2 regions of the Candidatus Seongchinamella marina genome follow, and region 2 is predicted to be linked to the other one. Evidence: predicted binding sites of a transcription regulator. Region 2 holds the regulator's gene; the other holds the start of a gene.
The links. Region 2 encodes LexA, which represses DNA repair genes until DNA is damaged. Its sites were predicted from a motif close to ACTGTNTNTANANACAGT; they were not measured.

Region 1 (4,425 bases), on a different contig from region 2:
ATGGCATTTACTTTTGTAGGCTGCAGTAAAGACTCTACGGACAAATTTCTTGAAGACTATCGTGTCACTGACCTTGGCGATGGCAGTTGTCGCGTCGAATGGCACATGGCCATGGAGACGCGCGGAGCATCACGACACATGATGTTTCTGACTCGTCCTTTGATGCGTCTAGCCAATCGCAGTATGTTCAAAAAATTTCGTAAATATACAGAGGCCTACGCTGCAAGGGCTAGCCAGCCGGAACCTTAAGCCACTCAATACTGACTGGCACAGTTTGAAACAATGCAAAGAACGATTCGATCAATTGAGCAAGTGCTGAAAATGATCGTGTTCAAAACCCCGGTATTGCATAAAGCGGCTGCGCTTTGCCTTTTCTTTGATATCTTCAGCAGGCAGGCTGCCAAACTTTCGGTGAAAAACCAGCTTGGCTAGCGCATACCAGTCCGGCTGCTCTGCATTGATTGCTAGCTGTATCCCAGTATCGCTGATCCCCTTCCGGCGCATTTCCTGTCGAATACTAATCGGGCCGCGGCCGCGGGATATGCGTTGGCGCAAATAACTTTCAGCAAATCGCTCATCGCTTTGCAGGTTTTCCTCTGTTAGGCGTAACAATTGCTCATCGACAAGGGCAGGTTCGTCGAAGCGTTTGAGAAGTTTCTGTCGTAGCTCTTTAGAGGAGTGCTCTCTTCGCGCCAGCAGGTTCATTGCCGAAAAGCGAATATCAGTCGGATTGACTGCATTCAGCTGTTCTAGTTCCTGCGGGGAGATATCACCCTGAATCGAAATATCAGACATGTGCTAAAAAAGAGGCGCCGGGGGCGAGAGTGGGATAAGTGGACCCCCGGCACCTCATGGAAAAGCTATGCAGCTGAGAAGCGAGCAGGATTACTCCTGCTCAGCGGCCGGCTCTTCGCTCTGAACCTCTTCTTCCGCTGGCTTGGGCGCACTTAGCGTTTGCTCACGGATAGCGGCCTCGATTTCATTAGCTACTGCAGGATTAGCCTCCAGGAACTTGGACGCATTGGCCTTACCCTGACCAATCTTATCTCCTTTGTAGGCGTACCAGGCACCGGATTTGTCGACCAGATTGAGTTTAACGCCCCAGTCAATGACTTCACCCATGTGGTAAATGCCTTTGCCGTACATGATTTGGAATTCGGCCTGCTTGAAAGGTGGCGATACCTTATTCTTCACCACTTTCACTCGGGTTTCATTGCCAACTACCTCGTCTCCATCTTTCACAGCACCGATGCGACGGATATCCAGACGCACCGACGAATAGAACTTGAGGGCGTTACCACCAGTGGTGGTTTCAGGGGAACCAAACATCACACCAATCTTCATACGAATCTGGTTAATGAAGATCACCAGGCAATTAGTTTGCTTAATGGCGGCTGTAAGTTTGCGCATAGCCTGACTCAACAGACGAGCCTGTAAACCCACATGGGAGTCTCCCATGTCACCTTCAATTTCGGCCTTGGGCGTTAGCGCCGCGACAGAGTCTATAACCAACACGTCTACCGCGCCTGAGCGTACCAGCATCTCGGCCACTTCCAGCGCCTGCTCACCAGTGTCTGGCTGGGACATGATCAGCTCGTCCATCTTCACACCAAGTTTCTCGGCGTATTGTGGATCGAGCGCATGCTCCGCATCGATAAAGGCTGCTGTTCCGCCTGCCTTTTGAGCCTCGGCAATCACCTGCAGGGTAAGTGTTGTCTTACCGGAGGACTCCGGTCCGTATATTTCGCAAATTCGGCCTTTAGGCAAACCGCCTATGCCCAGGGCAATATCCAGACCCAGTGAACCGGTTGAGATGGAGGGGATGGCCTCGTGCTTAACATCCCCCATACGCATCACGGTACCTTTGCCGAACTGTCGCTCGATCTGGGTGAGTGCTGCGTCCAACGCCTTTTCTTTGTTCGCATCCATAGTTTTGCTCCCTTTACTCTTTTTGACCACTTGTTATAACCACCTGATTGTTTACCACTATGATCGCCGTGCATTCGCTGCACTGCCAAACTACTGTATATATACTCAGTGCTTTGAAAGTGAATTGCAAGCCCCAAAAGCCATTAAATTCAGCCAGCCGGAATCACCTGTGTGAATTAGCGACAGGTGCAGAATCGCACAAGACGCCGATACAGACGTCTCCCCGCCTCCCGACCCCGGATCAACCTACCTTCGAGTGTAGTATTCTCAGTCGCTATGTTGTGGCATCCTTTCTTCCACACTCAGCTGGCGGTAGAGGCCAGTTCAAACGAGAAGCACGCATGTTGTCAAAAACCACCGATCAGGAAGCACCTGTTCAAGCTCGCGAAGAGAGCATCACTGTGCTGGGCCGCGCGCTCACCTCGGTCATTTCCGCCGGCAAAGAAATCCTGGCCAAGCGGCGCCCATTCGCCGAATCCGCCCAGGGAGCTACTGAGTCATTGGTGTCGCTTTGCTCTGGACTGCTGGAGCACCGGGGCGAAGCCTCCGGCCTCGCGCTCGCTCAGGAAGTAACCGACGGCTATCGGGCACTGTCTGCGACAGAGCAGCTAGCATTCTTCATCCGGCTGGCCACTGACTTCGATATTGATCAACAGGCGTTACTGAGCGCCACCGAACGTTACCGCGAAAACCCTGACTACGACCGCTTGCAGGACATCACCCGGGCTGTTGAAGCTCCAAGGCAAAAACTGTTTCGCCGCATCAATATGGCACCGGATGGCACCCGAACACTGGTCGCACTGCGTGGCGACCTGCTGCGGGTGCTGCGAGCCAATCCGCAACTTAAAGCGGTAGACTCAGACCTCAAGCACTTGTTCATATCGTGGTTTAACAAGGGCTTTCTTGAGTTGCGCAGCATTGACTGGTCGTCTCCCGCCGTCGTGCTGGAAAAATTGATTGCTTATGAAGCTGTGCATGAAATTAATGGCTGGGAGGATTTGCGCGGAAGACTGCGTGAAGACCGCCGTTGCTTTGCCTTTTTCCACCCGGCCATGGGTAACGACCCGCTGGTGTTCGTAGAAGTAGCACTAGTCGACGAAATCCCGGATGCGATCGCTCCGCTAATCGATCGCAACCGCGAAACTATCGCCGCTGACAAGGTCAATACGGTGGTGTTCTACTCAATCAGTAACTGTCATCCGGGATTGGCCGGTATCTCTTTCGGTAACTTCCTGATCAAGAATGTTGTCGAAGTTTTGAACAAGGAAATGGAAGGCCTGAAAACTTTCGTCACCCTGTCACCAGTACCCGGCTTTCGTCGCTGGCTGAAATCTGCAGATCTTGAGGGATTGGCTGATGAGGCGCTTGTTGACAAGCTGAGGGAACCAGTCGGTAGAGTCGTTGAAGGTGTCGTGCAAGCCGCCCTGGTAAGGCTCTGCGCCCACTACCTGCTTAACGTAAAGTCCGGTGACTTAGCCAAGGACCCAGTAGCGCGCTTCCACCTGGGCAACGGCGCGCGACTGCACAAGCTGCACTGGGGAGCAGACACCACCACCAACGGCAGAGAGCAGTCCGGCAGTATCATGGTCAACTACCTCTACGACCTGCAAAAAATTGAGATCAATCATGAGGAATATTTCGATGAAGGCATCATCAGCGCATCGAAATCAGTGAAGCGCATGCTGGACTAGTTGGCGCCAGCAATTCAGCGCCCGGTTCTCAGCGCTAGCCAAGAATTAAACGGTTTACCGTTGCGGGGGCCTCATACATTGCCCAGTGCCCTACCCCGGGTAGCTCGTGAAATTCAGCATCGGCTTGGGCTTGCAGAAACAACTGGCGACGAGCTTCAATATTCACTCTGCCGCCTGCGGTCGCATCATATTGGCCCCAAATACCCACCACGTGAGCCTCGATCTGGGAAAGGACCCCTGCCAGATCGTTACTGCCAGCCATACGCCGACTGCGCAGCCTATGCTGTTTCAGGTTATTGCTGTGGATATGCACTGCAAGGTCATCAATACAGCTGGGGTCATGCAGCATCAGTCTTGCCAGATTCTCCCGGTGTATACCCTCTGCTGCTGCTTGATCAAGTTCGGGACCCGGAAGCGGCAATAGCTGGGCTTGCACGTGCAGCGCGCCAAAACCCGAAGCTCCTATCAACACGCAGCGAGCGCATTGCGAACCGGCCGAGGCAGCCACAAGACCCGCTATCAGGCCACCAAAGCTGAAGCCCACGAGCTCAAATACCTGTTTGTCGCCGTGCAGTTCACGCCAACCGGCCAGCACTAATTCACTGATTTTCGCGGTGTTCCAGGGCTCAGGCAAGTCACCGGAAGAACCCAAGCCCGGAAGGTCCAGTGTCCACACCGCGTAGTGCTCGCTCAGCGCTTCAATATTGGAAACCCAATGATTCCAGGAGCCGAAACCACCGTGCACCAGCAATAAGGGAGTAGCATCTGCCGAACTGGCAGGCCACTGCTGCCAAGCCATCCTGCA
Region 2 (4,425 bases):
GCGCGACAAATCAATCTCCTGGTGACTCTGCAGCATTGCTCTCACCTGCTCGACAATCGGCGCCATACTCTGTGAATCCTGGTAGCGAATGCCCACTGTTTCATAGATTCGCCGGTTGAACATACGCGATGGGTTCTCCACCGAGATTTGACCAAACACGGCGTTGGGGACGTACAGCGGTCTCTGGTCAAAAGTACGAATTCGTGTCAAGCGCCAGCCTATATCTTCTACTGTACCTTCAATATTTCTGTCGGGTGAACGAATCCAGTCACCAGTGGTAAAGGGGCGATCCAAGTAAATACTGAGCCCACCAATAAAGTTAGCCAGCAGATCTTTGGCGGCAAAACCCACGGCAATACCGCCAATACCACCAAAAGCCAGCAAGCCCGAAATGGACACACCAATACTTTGCAATACCCCCAGACCCGCAATGACCCAAAGACATATTCGAGAGAGCTGAATCACCGCACGGACAGTGGCTTTGTCGGTGGACTGGCTATTTCCATAGCGCTCGCGCATCAATTCATTCTCAACACCGCCGATCAAACGATGCAGGAACCAAACGACCAACAACACCAGAGCAGTGTCGTACACCTCAATTAAACGCGCCTGTAGGTTAGCGCCGACCTCATAAGTGTCCAGAGCGATGTATCCGACCAGCACCCAAAGCACGAGTCGGACGGGTCGCTCCAGCGCGGTGACGACCACATCGTCCCACTTGTTCCGATTGCTCCCTGCTGCCCGATGCAATCGCCGGATCAAATGGCCCAGCAGCAAGTGGCCCGCTAGCCCGGCCATCAGCAAGACCATCAAAGCCAGTAACTCCGGCTGCAGGCCAATAGCGGTGGCCACTGATTCCAGCCAGGCATTGAAACGATTCAAGGGCTAATCCTCTCGCAAAAAAAATACAGGTTTTTAGACAAGTTTGTCATGTTCAGGGCCCTCCTTAATTCAAGGGGAGTATATAAATTGTCGCACCGATTGAAGTCAACTCTGGAAGTGTAACGCAACTGATTGATCTATTTTGAAAAGAAAACTGAGTAAGATAAAAAGAATTTAAAACGCACGGTTTATAGCCTTTTTACATAATGGACAGCCTTTACCAGCGTGATATGTTGAGCCATCGAATAGCCAAAATGCCAGAGGACAGATAGATGAAGATGCTCAGCCCCATGGTCGGGGGTTGGTACAAAGACCTCCAAACCAGCGCTCTGTTTGAGGTAGTCGACTGGGACCCGACAACCCTGACAATCGAAACCCAATACCTCGATGGTGAGGTATCAGAATACGACCTGGATGCTTGGCGCGAGATGCTGTTGCAGAAAGCCGAGGCACCCGAAGACTGGCGCAGTGCTTTTGAGCTGGACGACGAAGACCTATTGGATCCCGATCTGCCCATGCACCCCGAGGATTGGACCAACCCAATCAATTCTATAGAGCCCGATGCCATGTACGGCGTCGAGGACTACTAGTTAAATCTGCGCCAGTTTTCCCGGACTAAGCTCGGCTTCACCACAGATGCAGCGCAACAGCGACAGGGCATACTCCTGTTATAACCGCGCTTTACGCTGTCGCCAGCAGCAGACAAGCCCATTGTTTTTATCTGCCACACCTGTATATAATTACAGCACCTGTATAAATAAACAGATAGGGGCAACCATGGAAAAGCTCACCAACAGACAACAACAGGTGCTGGATGTTATCCGCCAGCATATCGACCATACTGGCTACCCTCCTACGCGGGCTGACATCGCCAGAGAGCTGGGGTTCAAGTCAGCAAACGCCGCAGAGGAGCATCTTAAGGCCCTGGCCCGAAAAGGCGCTATTGAAATCATTCCCGGCGCATCCCGCGGCATTAAGCTTCCCGATACGGCAGGTATTCCTATCGTTGGCCGTGTTGCGGCCGGTAACCCGGTTCTTGCAGAAGAGAATATAGAGGATTACTGCGATCTGCCCCCTGAGTTTTTCAAGCCCAGAGCAGACTACTTTCTTCGTGTCACCGGTGACAGCATGATCGATATCGGTATATTTGATGGCGACTTACTGGCGGTGCACAGCACGCCAGTCGCCAATAACGGAGATGTGGTGGTTGCGCGCATAGAAGACGAGGTCACCGTCAAGCGCCTGCAAAAAGGGCCCAATGAGCATCAACTGCAACTACTGCCTGAGAACCCAGATTACGAACCGATCAAAGTTGATCTGCGTGAGCAGGGTTTTGCAATTGAAGGCTTAAGCGTTGGAGTATTGCGCCGTAGTCACTGACTGCGAGGTGTATACTGAAGCGGAAAAAAACCTGACAGAGCGCTGTTGCCGTCTGTTGGGAGCCGGTTTGCGATATCGAGAGCCCGGCGTTTGAAATTCTATCGCTGCGACTAGTGAAGGACTCTGGAGGCCTCAACAGTGGGCTCGATTTCTACCTCGCCCTGTTCGGCCATTTCGGCGGCCGCCTGTATCCCAGCCTGTATCATCGCTTTGGCGACTTCAAGGCTGTTGTCCATCATGTAAACGCGCGACTCTTCTGAGAAACGGATAACCACAAGCGGCTCGGAATCATCGTCAGCACGTTGCAATACGATTTCTCCGTCGCCCAGATCTACGATCTCTAGTAAGGATGCAGACACTCAATAAACCTCTCGTTGCTTTAACTTCGTTAACATTCTAACAGCCGGTCAGGCTCCTAGATAGCACTAAATCCGGCAGGCGCAGTGCAGCGCTGGATGGCCTTTACAGGACGACCGGTCTAGTACTCGTCCAAAGAATCGCCCATACGATCAAACAGGGTTTGCAGCTGAGCAGCCCAAAGCGAAGCCTGGTCAAACCCGGGTGCAGGTGAACTGACTGCAAGGTTGCCCAAGCTTGCGATTGGACTTGGGAGCGAATCGGCAGAAAGCATTTCGCCAATCCAGCCGCTCTCCTCCAGGCGCTGAAACTCCAAGAGTTCTCCCGGCACGGCTTTGCCATCAGCGACTTCGGGTAACTCGGCAACGCACTGCGGTGGTTGGACGGGCAAGCCGCCAGGACGGGTAATTTCAACTAAAAACCAGCCATAGGCATGCCCAAGGTGCAGCCGAACGGCCGGCAAAAATGCCTGGGTTAAGGTGATTGTCGCAACCGCCTCAGCCGCCAGATCACGGCGCCAGGCGGCGAGCAGGATTCGGGCCAGGTAGAGCGCGTGATTCGCCTGACCTCGAGCGGAGCTCATGTTATTTGCGCGCCCTGCTCTTGCTGAGTTCCTCTTCCCACTTACCCTTGCGATAAAAGGCCTTCCAACCCGTGGCTTTGCCATCTTTCTCGGTCATCACGTATTGCTCTTTGGACTTCCGGCTATACCGCACCTGAGCTCGATTACCGTCGTCATCCTCTGTTGGTGCGGCAAAGATGAACTTGTACTTGGAGTCGATCTCACTCTTGTGAGGCAGCAACTCATCGACAAAAGGTGCCCTGGTTTCCCGGTTACGCGGAAACTGGCTGGCCGCCAAAAACATTCCAGCGGCGCCGTCGCGTAATACGTAGGTATCTTCTACTTTCTGACACTCCAACTCGGGCATGGGTACAGGATTCATCTTCGGAGGGGCAGCTTCGCCGTTGCGCAACAGCTTGCGGGTATTTTTACACTCCTCTGAGGTACACCCGAAGTATTTACCGAAGCGACCGTTTTTCAACTGCATTTCGGCACTGCACTTATCGCACTCAAGAATGGGGCCTTCGTAGCCTTTGATCTTGAATTTACCGTGCTCAACTTCGAAACCATCACAGTCCGGATTATTGCCGCACACATGCAGCTTACGATCTTCGTCGATCAGGTAGCTGTCCATCGCCGCGTTGCACTTCTTGCAACGATGGCGTTCCAATAATTGCCGTGATTCGGCTTCGTCATCCGCGTCTTCGCGAATTGCCTCGTCACCAGAAGTCAGGTTAATCGTGTTTTTGCAGCGCTCTTTGGGTGGTAATGCGTAGCCGGAGCAGCCCAGGAACACACCCGTGCTGGCAGTCCGTATCTGCATATCTCGGTCACATTTAGAGCACTTGATGTCAGTCATTGTGGGTTCGTTGGGTTCCATCCCCGCAGGCTCGGGCTCTGCCGCTGCCTCCAGTAATCCGCTGAACTCGGCATAAAATGCATCGAGTAGGTCACGCCAATCCCTATCGCCGTCGGCAACATCATCCAGCCGTTCTTCCATACCTGCGGTAAAGCCATAGTCCAGAAGATCGGGGAAGCTTTTCTGTAGCCGCTGGGTAACAATGTCGCCCATTTTTTCTGCATAAAATCGCTTATTCTCCAGGCGCGCGTAGCCACGATCCTGGATAGTAGAAATAATCGATGCGTACGTTGACGGACGACCAATGCCTCGTTTTTCCAACTCGCGGACCAGGCTCGCTTCTCCGTAGCGAGGGGTCGGCTTGGTAAAATGCTGCACCGGATCA

Region 1: recA (recombinase RecA) is a predicted target of LexA. The motif match lies at 2,022-2,039, and genes of this name have one in related genera.

The regions. Positions count from the first base shown of each region.
Region 1 is NZ_SHNP01000004.1:489,050-493,474, forward strand. It holds gene EYC87_RS13510 (SRPBCC family protein) at 1-249, shown strand, start outside; gene EYC87_RS13515 (regulatory protein RecX) at 301-795, opposite strand; gene recA (recombinase RecA) at 886-1,929, opposite strand; gene EYC87_RS13525 (malonyl-CoA decarboxylase) at 2,271-3,620, shown strand; gene EYC87_RS13530 (alpha/beta fold hydrolase) at 3,655-4,425, opposite strand, start outside.
Region 2 is NZ_SHNP01000002.1:605,009-609,433, forward strand. It holds gene EYC87_RS07700 (mechanosensitive ion channel family protein) at 1-882, opposite strand, end outside; gene EYC87_RS07705 (DUF6763 family protein) at 1,155-1,472, shown strand; gene lexA (transcriptional repressor LexA) at 1,660-2,262, shown strand; gene EYC87_RS07715 (hypothetical protein) at 2,373-2,621, opposite strand; gene EYC87_RS07720 (hypothetical protein) at 2,741-3,202, opposite strand; gene topA (type I DNA topoisomerase) at 3,204-4,425, opposite strand, start outside.